2 regions of the Streptomyces sp. NPDC002181 genome follow, and region 2 is predicted to be linked to the other one. Evidence: riboswitches for the same ligand, from Rfam matches in the RefSeq annotation. Region 2 holds a riboswitch; the other holds the start of a gene.
What was found. Region 2 has a riboswitch for cobalamin ahead of ACFYXV_RS27855 (cobalamin biosynthesis protein). Riboswitches for the same ligand answer to the same signal wherever they lie in the genome.
Positions count from the first base shown of each region.

Region 1 (4,079 bases), on a different contig from region 2:
GTGCCACCGGGCCCGCTCCGCCCTTCCGCTAGCGCTTGCGTCCGGGGCCGTTCGCGGAGCCGGGTGATGCGTCCGGCTGCTTTCCGATGACTCGTTGGGCCTGCTCCACCGCTGCTTCCAGAGCGCCGAGCAGGCCCTTCGGTGCCTGCCGGGGGGCATCGGGTGCACTCTGGGAAGCCTCGGCGGGCAACTCGCCCGCCCGCAGCAGGGCACACATCGCCCCGGCCGCCCGGGTCAACGAGGTGAGCGCCTCCCGTGTCATGCGCAACCGCACCACGTGGGAGCCGAACTGGCGCCGCGAGGCCGCGAGGCTCTCGTACTCCTGCTCCGTGAGGGCGACCAACCGCACCCCGTCGACGATCACATGACGCGGAACGATCTTCGCCATCCCCGACCCTTCCGGCGCCATGGGTGAGCGCCCCGCTTTCGGTTGCCCGTTCCTCCGGCAGTGCGGCGGTGCGGGTCGCGGGCCCGGGGCCCGCGACCCGCACCGCCGCGGAAACGATCAGGCGCCCCAGCGCAGGGCGATGGTGTCGCCCACGTTGACGACCTTGTCGCGGGCGGCGCCGGCGAACGAGGACCCGTCCACGCTCACCTTCCAGGTGTTGGAGCCGCTGTTGGCCTTGCCGTTGACGTCGGTGATCGTGCCGGTGCCGGATGACGGCGTGACGCCGGTGACGCAGCCGGACGGAGTGGCGGCGCTCACCGCGGCATTGAGGACGTCGCCGAGAGTGGTCGTCGTACCGGTCGGCGTGAAGGACACCGAGCAGACCTTGAGGTTGCCGGCGCCGTCGTCGACGGTCAGCGCCAGCTTGGCCGCCGTCCCGGCGGTGAAGGTGGACTGGGCGACCCACTGCGGGGCGCCGGGGGTGACCGGAACGGGCGGAGCGGCGGTGAAGCCGCCGCCGGCGACGGCGCGCAGCGCGTCGATGGAGGAGTAGGCCGAGGGCGTGGTGTCCGAGGGCTTGTACTTGAAGCCGCCTGCCGGGTTGTACTGGTTGGCGATCAGGAAGTCGATCGGCGTCTTGCCGCTGCCGGTGAGGAAGTCGCCGGTCTGGGGGTTGAATCCGCAGGCGTTCAGCCCTGCGACGCCCCAGCCGTTGGAGCTGGTGTTGACCCCGTAGAGGGAGTTGAAGGCACCGCTGCCGGAGACGAGCTTGGCCTTGAGGAAGTTCTTCGCCTGGACGACGTCCGTGTCCGTGTTGGGGACGCCGGAGACGCAGAGGGCCGCCATGGCGGCGCCGGTCATGTCCACATCGCCCGCGGAGTTGAGGACGGTCGGGTTGCCCTCGGCCTTGTTGTAGGTCCAGCCCCCGTCGACGTGCTGGTTCGCGCGGATCCGGGTGACCATGGAGTCGGTCAGCGACTGCGGGACGCGGTTGGCACCGCCCTGGGTCTTGGCCCCGCCCAGCGAAAGGGCGGCGAAGACCGTGCCGTTGAAGTTGCCGGACGGGCCGAAGTAGCCGGCCTCGGCGGTCTGCCAGTAGGAGTAGACGTGGGCGATGAGGTTGCGGGAGGCCGAGACGCGGGCCGGGTCGATGCCCGCGGCGTACGCGTTGAGCGTGCCGCGCTCGTAGTCGGTCACCACCGGGGAGGCCTGCGGCCAGCCGGCGGTCGACAGCAGGTTGCGGTACACCGTGCGCGCGTTCTTCGTGGTGTCGCCGCCCGGGTAGACGTCGACCACGGCCGTGCCGGTGGCCGCGAAGGCGCTGAACGCCCACTCGTTCGACAGACCACTGCCCGCGTACGAACCATCGGCGGCCTGGAGGGACTTGAGGTACGTCACGCCGTTGGTCTTGGACGTGGCGATCTGGGCGGGCGAGGAGGTGGCGAAGGCCGGCAGGGTCGTGAGGGCGAGGGCGCCGAGTGCCGCGGGCACGGTGAGCACGAGGCGGCGGGAGGTACGGGTACGGGACATGGCCTGCTCCTGAAATGGGGGACGCCGGCCTGACCGGGGCTCGTGCGGGCGGGCAGCCCGGAGCTCGGTGGCGGCCGTCCGAACGCGTGGTACGGCTGGTGATGTGCCATGCCGCATGGGCATTCGGGCTCGGTGACGGCCCCCTGCCGTCCCACACCGCTGCGCGTCAGCCCCGGATTCGCACCAGGTTCCCCCATGTGGCAGCCCAGGACGCTACCCGAGTGATCAAGGCTCCGCCAGCCACTGTGCCGGGGACCGGTCGGGCGCCGCCGAGGAGCCGTGTCACATGAGACGCAGACCACCTTGACGCTGTCTTTATCTGCGTGGTCCACTCCGACTGATAAGCACTCAGCTCCAGGGGAAGCCGGTCGAAATCCGGCGCTGACCCGCAACCGTAGGCCCGGTTCCGTCCGGGTGAGTCGGAATGCCTGGAGCCAGGTTTTTGCAGCGAGAAGCGCCGTCGCGGACTACGGCGTGGTTCGAACGGCTTCCCCGTGCGCCCACGGGCTGCGGAAGCCCTTTCGCCACGCACTGGTCCGCCCGGCCGACACGAGGGGCCGTGGTGGGGACCGCACAGCAATCAGAGCGACACCTGGGGAGCAAGGGGCTGCTGTCGCTCATATCGGCGGCAGTGCTGACCTTCGCCGCGAGCGCGGCCTTCGTGGGCGGGACGGTATCCGCCTCGGCCGACCCGATCGAGCAGTGCACGGCCACCACCGGGGCGATCGTCGCCGTGGACTTCGGCCCGTTCGGCGGCAAGGTGGAGAAGGGCTGCGACACCACGCCCACCACCGGCTACGAACTGCTGCAGACCTCCGGGTTCACCATGGAGGGCACCGTCCACGACGGCCCTGCCTTCATCTGCCGCATCGGCAAGGGCACCGGTACGCGGTACCCCACGCCGGACAAGGAGGACTGCGTCCTCACCCCGCAGGCCACCGCCTACTGGTCGTACTGGACCGCATCTCCCGGTCAGCGCAAGTGGTCCTACAGCCAGCAGGGGGCCATGGCCCGGAACCCGAAGCCCGGCGACGTGGAAGCCTGGGTCTACGGCGGCACCGACATCGCCGGCACCAAGGGCAAGCCGTCGTTCTCCCCCGACGACGTCCGCGGGTTCACCACCTCCGACCCGACCGTCCCGACGACCCCGCCCAACGTGCCGGCCGGACGGGTCGACGTACCCGCGACCACCCGCTGGGCCACCGGGACACTGACGGACGGGGAGCGCGTCGTCGACGAGGGTTCCACGACCCCGAACCACTTCCTCTCCACGGAAGCCGTCTTCGCCCTCGCCGCGGCCGACCGCAAGAGCCCGGCGGCGAAGAAGACCGCCGACTTCCTCGCCACGCCCGCTCAGACCGATGCCTACGCCTACCCGGCCGGCAAGGACGGCGTCCCGGACGCCACCGCCGCGGCCCGGCTCGCCCTGGTCGCCGAGGCCACCGGCAAGGACCCCCGCGCGTTCGGGGGCCACGACCTGCTCGGCGACCTCGTGAAGTACGCCTGCCCCCGCGACATCGGCGACGGCGAAACGGTCGAAGGCTGCCTCACCAAGGGCGACTTCCGTACGAGCGGTCAGGCCGACGCCCAGGCGATGGCCGTCATCGCCCTGGTCAACGCCGGTATGACCCCTCCCCCGGGCTCCGTGGCCCGGCTGACCGTCCTGCAGTGCGAGGACGGCGGATTCACCAGCGTCCTCATCCGGCCCGGGAGCCCGGGGTGCGAGAGCGAGGCCGGCGCCACCGGCCTGATCACACTGGCCCTGGAACGGGCGGGCGGCCACGAGGCGGTGCTCCAGAAGGCCCGCGGCTATCTGAAGAGGTCCCAGCTGGCGACCGGCGCCTGGCCCGCCGTCTTCTACGAGACGACCGGCAACCCGGCCGCCACCGGCTGGGCCGCGCAGGCACTGCGCGCCCTCGGCGACGAGGCGTTCGCGGACGCCGGTGTCTCCTGGCTCGCCGGGCACCAGCTCCCGACGGGCGGATTCGGCTTCGCCGAGGACGACACCGAATCGAGGCTGTACCCCACCGCCACGTCCGCGATCGCGGGCGCCGGCAGCGATCTCGTCTCCCTGACCGCCAAGCCGGCCGACCCGCCGACGCCGACGAACCCGCCGACCACGCCCCCGGCCGGTGAAGGGCCCGACCTGAAGAAGGGCGCC
Region 1 is NZ_JBIASC010000023.1:45,695-49,773, reverse strand. Features, by position in the region: gene ACFYXV_RS33695 (hypothetical protein) at 29-388, opposite strand; gene ACFYXV_RS33690 (hypothetical protein) at 506-1,918, opposite strand; cobalamin riboswitch at 2,015-2,154, opposite strand; cobalamin riboswitch at 2,277-2,347, shown strand; gene ACFYXV_RS33685 (prenyltransferase/squalene oxidase repeat-containing protein) at 2,481-4,079, shown strand, end outside.
Region 1: linked by a shared signal. The riboswitch ahead of ACFYXV_RS33690 (hypothetical protein) and the one ahead of ACFYXV_RS27855 (cobalamin biosynthesis protein) in region 2 are both predicted to bind cobalamin.

Region 2 (4,079 bases):
CAGGGTCTTCTCCCGCTCGAAGCGGATCCGCACCGGCAGCAGGCCCAGCCCGTCCACCGAACCCGCCCGCGACTCGACCTCGTCCTCGATGTGCTCGCCGAGCACCTGGAAGCCGCCGCAGATCCCGAGCACGGGCCGGCCCTCGGCGGCCCGCCGCAGCAGCGCGTCCGCGAGGCCGCGCTCGCGCAGCCACTCCAGCGCCTTCACCGTGCCGCGCGTGCCCGGCACCACCACCAGGTCCGCGTCGGCCAGTTCCTCGGCCCGGTCCACGAACCGCACCACCACGCCCGGCTCCGCCGCCAGTGCGTCGACGTCCGTGAAGTTCGACATCAGCGGGACCGCGCACACCGCGACCCGCAGCACGTCCTCGCCGACCGGCGGGGCCACGACCGATTCGCGCACCGCGCCCCGCAGGGAGACCCGGAGCCCGTCCTCCTCGTCGATGCCCAGCCCGTGCCGGAACGGGAGCACCCCGTACGTCGCGCGCCCGGTCAGGCCGCGCAGCATCTCCATCCCGGGCTCCAGCAGCGACACGTCGCCGCGGAACTTGTTGACCATGTATCCGGCGATCAGCGACTGGTCCTGGGGCGACAGCAGCGCCGTCGTCCCGAAGAACGACGCGAAGACCCCGCCCCGGTCGATGTCCCCGACCACGACCACCGGGAAGCGCGCGGCCCGCGCGATCCCCATGTTCACGATGTCGGTCCGGCGCAGGTTGATCTCGGCCGGACTGCCCGCCCCCTCGCAGATCACGGCGTCATACGTGCCCCGCAGCTGCTCCAGGCAGTCCGTGACGACCCCGAGGAGCTGTTCCTGCCGCCCCCCGTGGTAGCCGCGCGCGCTCATCTCGCCCACCGGCTTGCCCAGCAGCACCACCTGGCTGCTCCGGTCGCTGCCGGGCTTGAGCAGCACCGGGTTCATCAGCGCCGTCGGCTCCACGCGGGCCGCCTGCGCCTGCATCGCCTGTGCGCGCCCGATCTCGGCGCCCTCGCGGGTCACGAAGGAGTTCAGCGACATGTTCTGCGCCTTGAAGGGCGCCACCTTCACGCCCTGCCGGGCCAGCCAGCGGCAGATGCCCGCGGTGACCACGCTCTTGCCCGCGTCCGATGTGGTGCCGGCGACGAGGAGTCCCCCGCCGAGCTGCTTCGCGCCGCTCATCCGCGTCCCTTCCGTATGCCGTACGACACCGCACAGCGCAGTGCCACACACGCCCCCAGCGCCAGCCACGTCACCTGACGCGACAGCCGCACCGCGCGTTCGATGTCCGCGACCTCCACCGGCCGGCCCTCCTCGCCGTTCAGCACGGCCCGGTGCTCGACCCGCCCGCCGTACGCGAGGGTCCCGCCCAGCCGTACACCGAGCGCCCCGGCGAACGAGGCCTCCACGGGTCCGGCGTTCGGACTCGGGTGCGCCGCGGCGTCCGCGCGCCAGGCCCGTACGGCTCCCCGGCGATCGGGCCCGGCCACCGCGGCGGCCAGGGCGGTCAGCCGCGCGCCCGGCCAGCCCACGAGGTCGTCGAGCCGGGCCGAGGCCCAGCCGTAACGCAGGTGGCGCGGGGACTTGTGGCCGACCATCGCGTCCAGGGTGTTCACGGCGCGGAACGCCAGGAGCCCCGGGACACCGGCGGCGGCGCCCCACACCAGGGCCCCGACCACCGCGTCGGAGGTGTTCTCGGCGACCGACTCCACGACGGCGCGGGCCATCTGCTGTTCGTCCAGGGCCTGCGGATCGCGCCCGCACAGGTGCGGCAGCCGCTCGCGGGCCACCTCGGCGTCCCCGGCGGCGAGAGCGCCGCCGATGGCGCGGGCCTCCCGGCCCAGCGAGGTGCCGCCGACGACGGCCCAGGTGGCCACCGCGGTCAGGGCGATACGGGCGGCAGCGGGCCGGGAGCGCACGGCGCGGGCTCCCAGCGCGCCGACGGCGACCGCGCCCCCGGCGCATACGAGGGTGTGCAGAACGCCGCGGGCGCGGTCGTCGCGCCACAGGGCGCGTTCGACGGCGGCGGCGGCTCGTCCGAAGGCGGCCACGGGGTGCCCTCGGCGCGGATCACCGAGGATCCGGTCGCCGATCAGGCCCGCCGCGGCGCCGTACGCGAAGACGCGGTCGGCACGCATGGTGCAGGTATGTCCTCACTCAGGGTCCGCGCCCTGGTTCGACGTGTCCGGCGGTGGGAGTTCCTGGCTCCCGGGGCGCACGTGCCGCGTGCTCCCCGGTGACAGTGGCGGGACCGCGCCGGATTCGCACCGGACTTCCTCTCCATGCCGCCGTATTGGCTCGGGCAGTCCACCACGCACCGCGAAGGCCCGTCAACTCGCCGTTGACCTGCGGCGGGGCAGGCCGCGGACACGGCTGCCGGGCGTACGAAAGCTCCCCCCGGGGAACCCGGAGGGAGCTCTGGCACGCCGTGCCCCGATCGGTCGGACCGGGGCATCGGATCAGGTCAGCTGACGATCAGGTAGATCCCGTACCCGACGGCCGCCGTGACGAGCGCGAAGCAGGCGTACGCACCGCTGCGGGCGAGGGTGGCGGTGCCGCCCTGCTCGGTGGCGGTCTCGTGCTTGGAGAGGCCCACCAGACCCAGGGTGAACAGGGCCACGAGGGCGACGGTGGCGGAGAGGCTGACCCCGAAGACGGAGCCGAGTGCTGCCCAGTCGATCTTCATACTGCGGATTCCTCTGTCGTTCTCGGGGTCAGACCGCGGCGGCGGGTGCCGCCGGTGCGGTCGGGGCGGCCGCCGGAATGGTGGCCTTCAGGGCATCGTCCGTCACAGCGGCGGTCGTACCGGCGACGGCCTCGGCAGCGGCCTCGGCGGCCATCGTCGGCGGGACGGTGACGGCGGCCATGGCCGTGGTGACGACACCCGGCTCCTCCGCCGCGGCCGCCTGCACCTCGTTCACGTTGCTGTGGTCGACGACCTGGCGGCGCGAGATCAGCCAGATGGCGACGCAGGAGGCGATCAGGAAGAGCGCGACGGCGGCGACACCGACGTCACCGGTGCGCATGACCAGCTCGGCGCCGGAGGCGACGACGGCGGCGGCCGGCAGGGTCAGGCCCCAGGCGATGAACATGCGGGTGGCGGTGGACCAGCGGACCACGCCGCCCTTGCGGCCCAGGCCCGCACCCATGACGGCGCCGGAGCACGCGTGGGTGGTGGAGAGGGAGAAGCCGAGGGTGGAGGAGGCCAGGATGACGCTCGCGGCCGAGGTCTGGGCGGCGAAGCCCTGCTGCGGCTGGAGGTCGGTCAGGCCGCTGCCCATGGTGCGGATGATGCGCCAGCCGCCCAGGTAGGTGCCCATGGCGATCGCCATGCCGGCGGAGACGATGACCCAGACCGGCGGGTTGGAGCCGGGCGCGAGCGCGCCGCCGGCGACCAGCGCCAGGGTGATGATGCCCATCGTCTTCTGCGCGTCGTTGGTGCCGTGCGCGAGGGAGACGAGACCGGCCGAGGCGATCTGACCGGCCTTGTAGCCCTTGGCGGAGGTCTTCTTGCCGACGTTGCCGCCCAGCTTGTACGTGACCTTGGCGGCCAGCATCGCGGCCGCGCCGGCCACGATCGGCGCGGCGATCGCGGGGAGCAGCACCTTGGTGACGAGCGTGCCGCCGTTGACGGCGCCGAGGCCGGCGGAGGCGACGGCCGCGCCGACCAGGCCGCCCATCAGGGCGTGCGAGGAGCTGGAGGGGAGTCCGACCAGCCAGGTGACCAGGTTCCAGAGGATCGCGCCGACCAGGGCGGCGAAGATCACTTCGGGCTGGATGCCCTCCTCGTTGACCAGGCCCTTGGAGATCGTCTTGGCGACCTCCACGGACATGAACGCTCCGACGAGGTTGAGCACGGCGGACATGGCCACCGCCGTCTTGGGCTTGAGGGCGCCGGTCGAGATGGTGGTGGCCATCGCGTTGGCTGTGTCGTGGAAACCGTTCGTGAAGTCGAACACGAGAGCGGTGATGATCACGATCCCGAGGAGAAGCGTTATGTGCTCCATTTACCCAGGCTTCTGTTTGACGTCAGTGGCTCGGCGACCGTAGGCAACCTGGATGAACGGAAGGTGAACTGACGCGGGCGGAGCGGTGTACTGGCC
Region 2 is NZ_JBIASC010000013.1:185,936-190,014, forward strand. Features, by position in the region: partial or broken gene ACFYXV_RS27850 (cobyric acid synthase) at 1-1,158, opposite strand, end outside; gene ACFYXV_RS27855 (cobalamin biosynthesis protein) at 1,155-2,114, opposite strand; cobalamin riboswitch at 2,152-2,303, opposite strand; gene ACFYXV_RS27860 (hypothetical protein) at 2,441-2,662, opposite strand; gene ACFYXV_RS27865 (anion permease) at 2,691-3,983, opposite strand.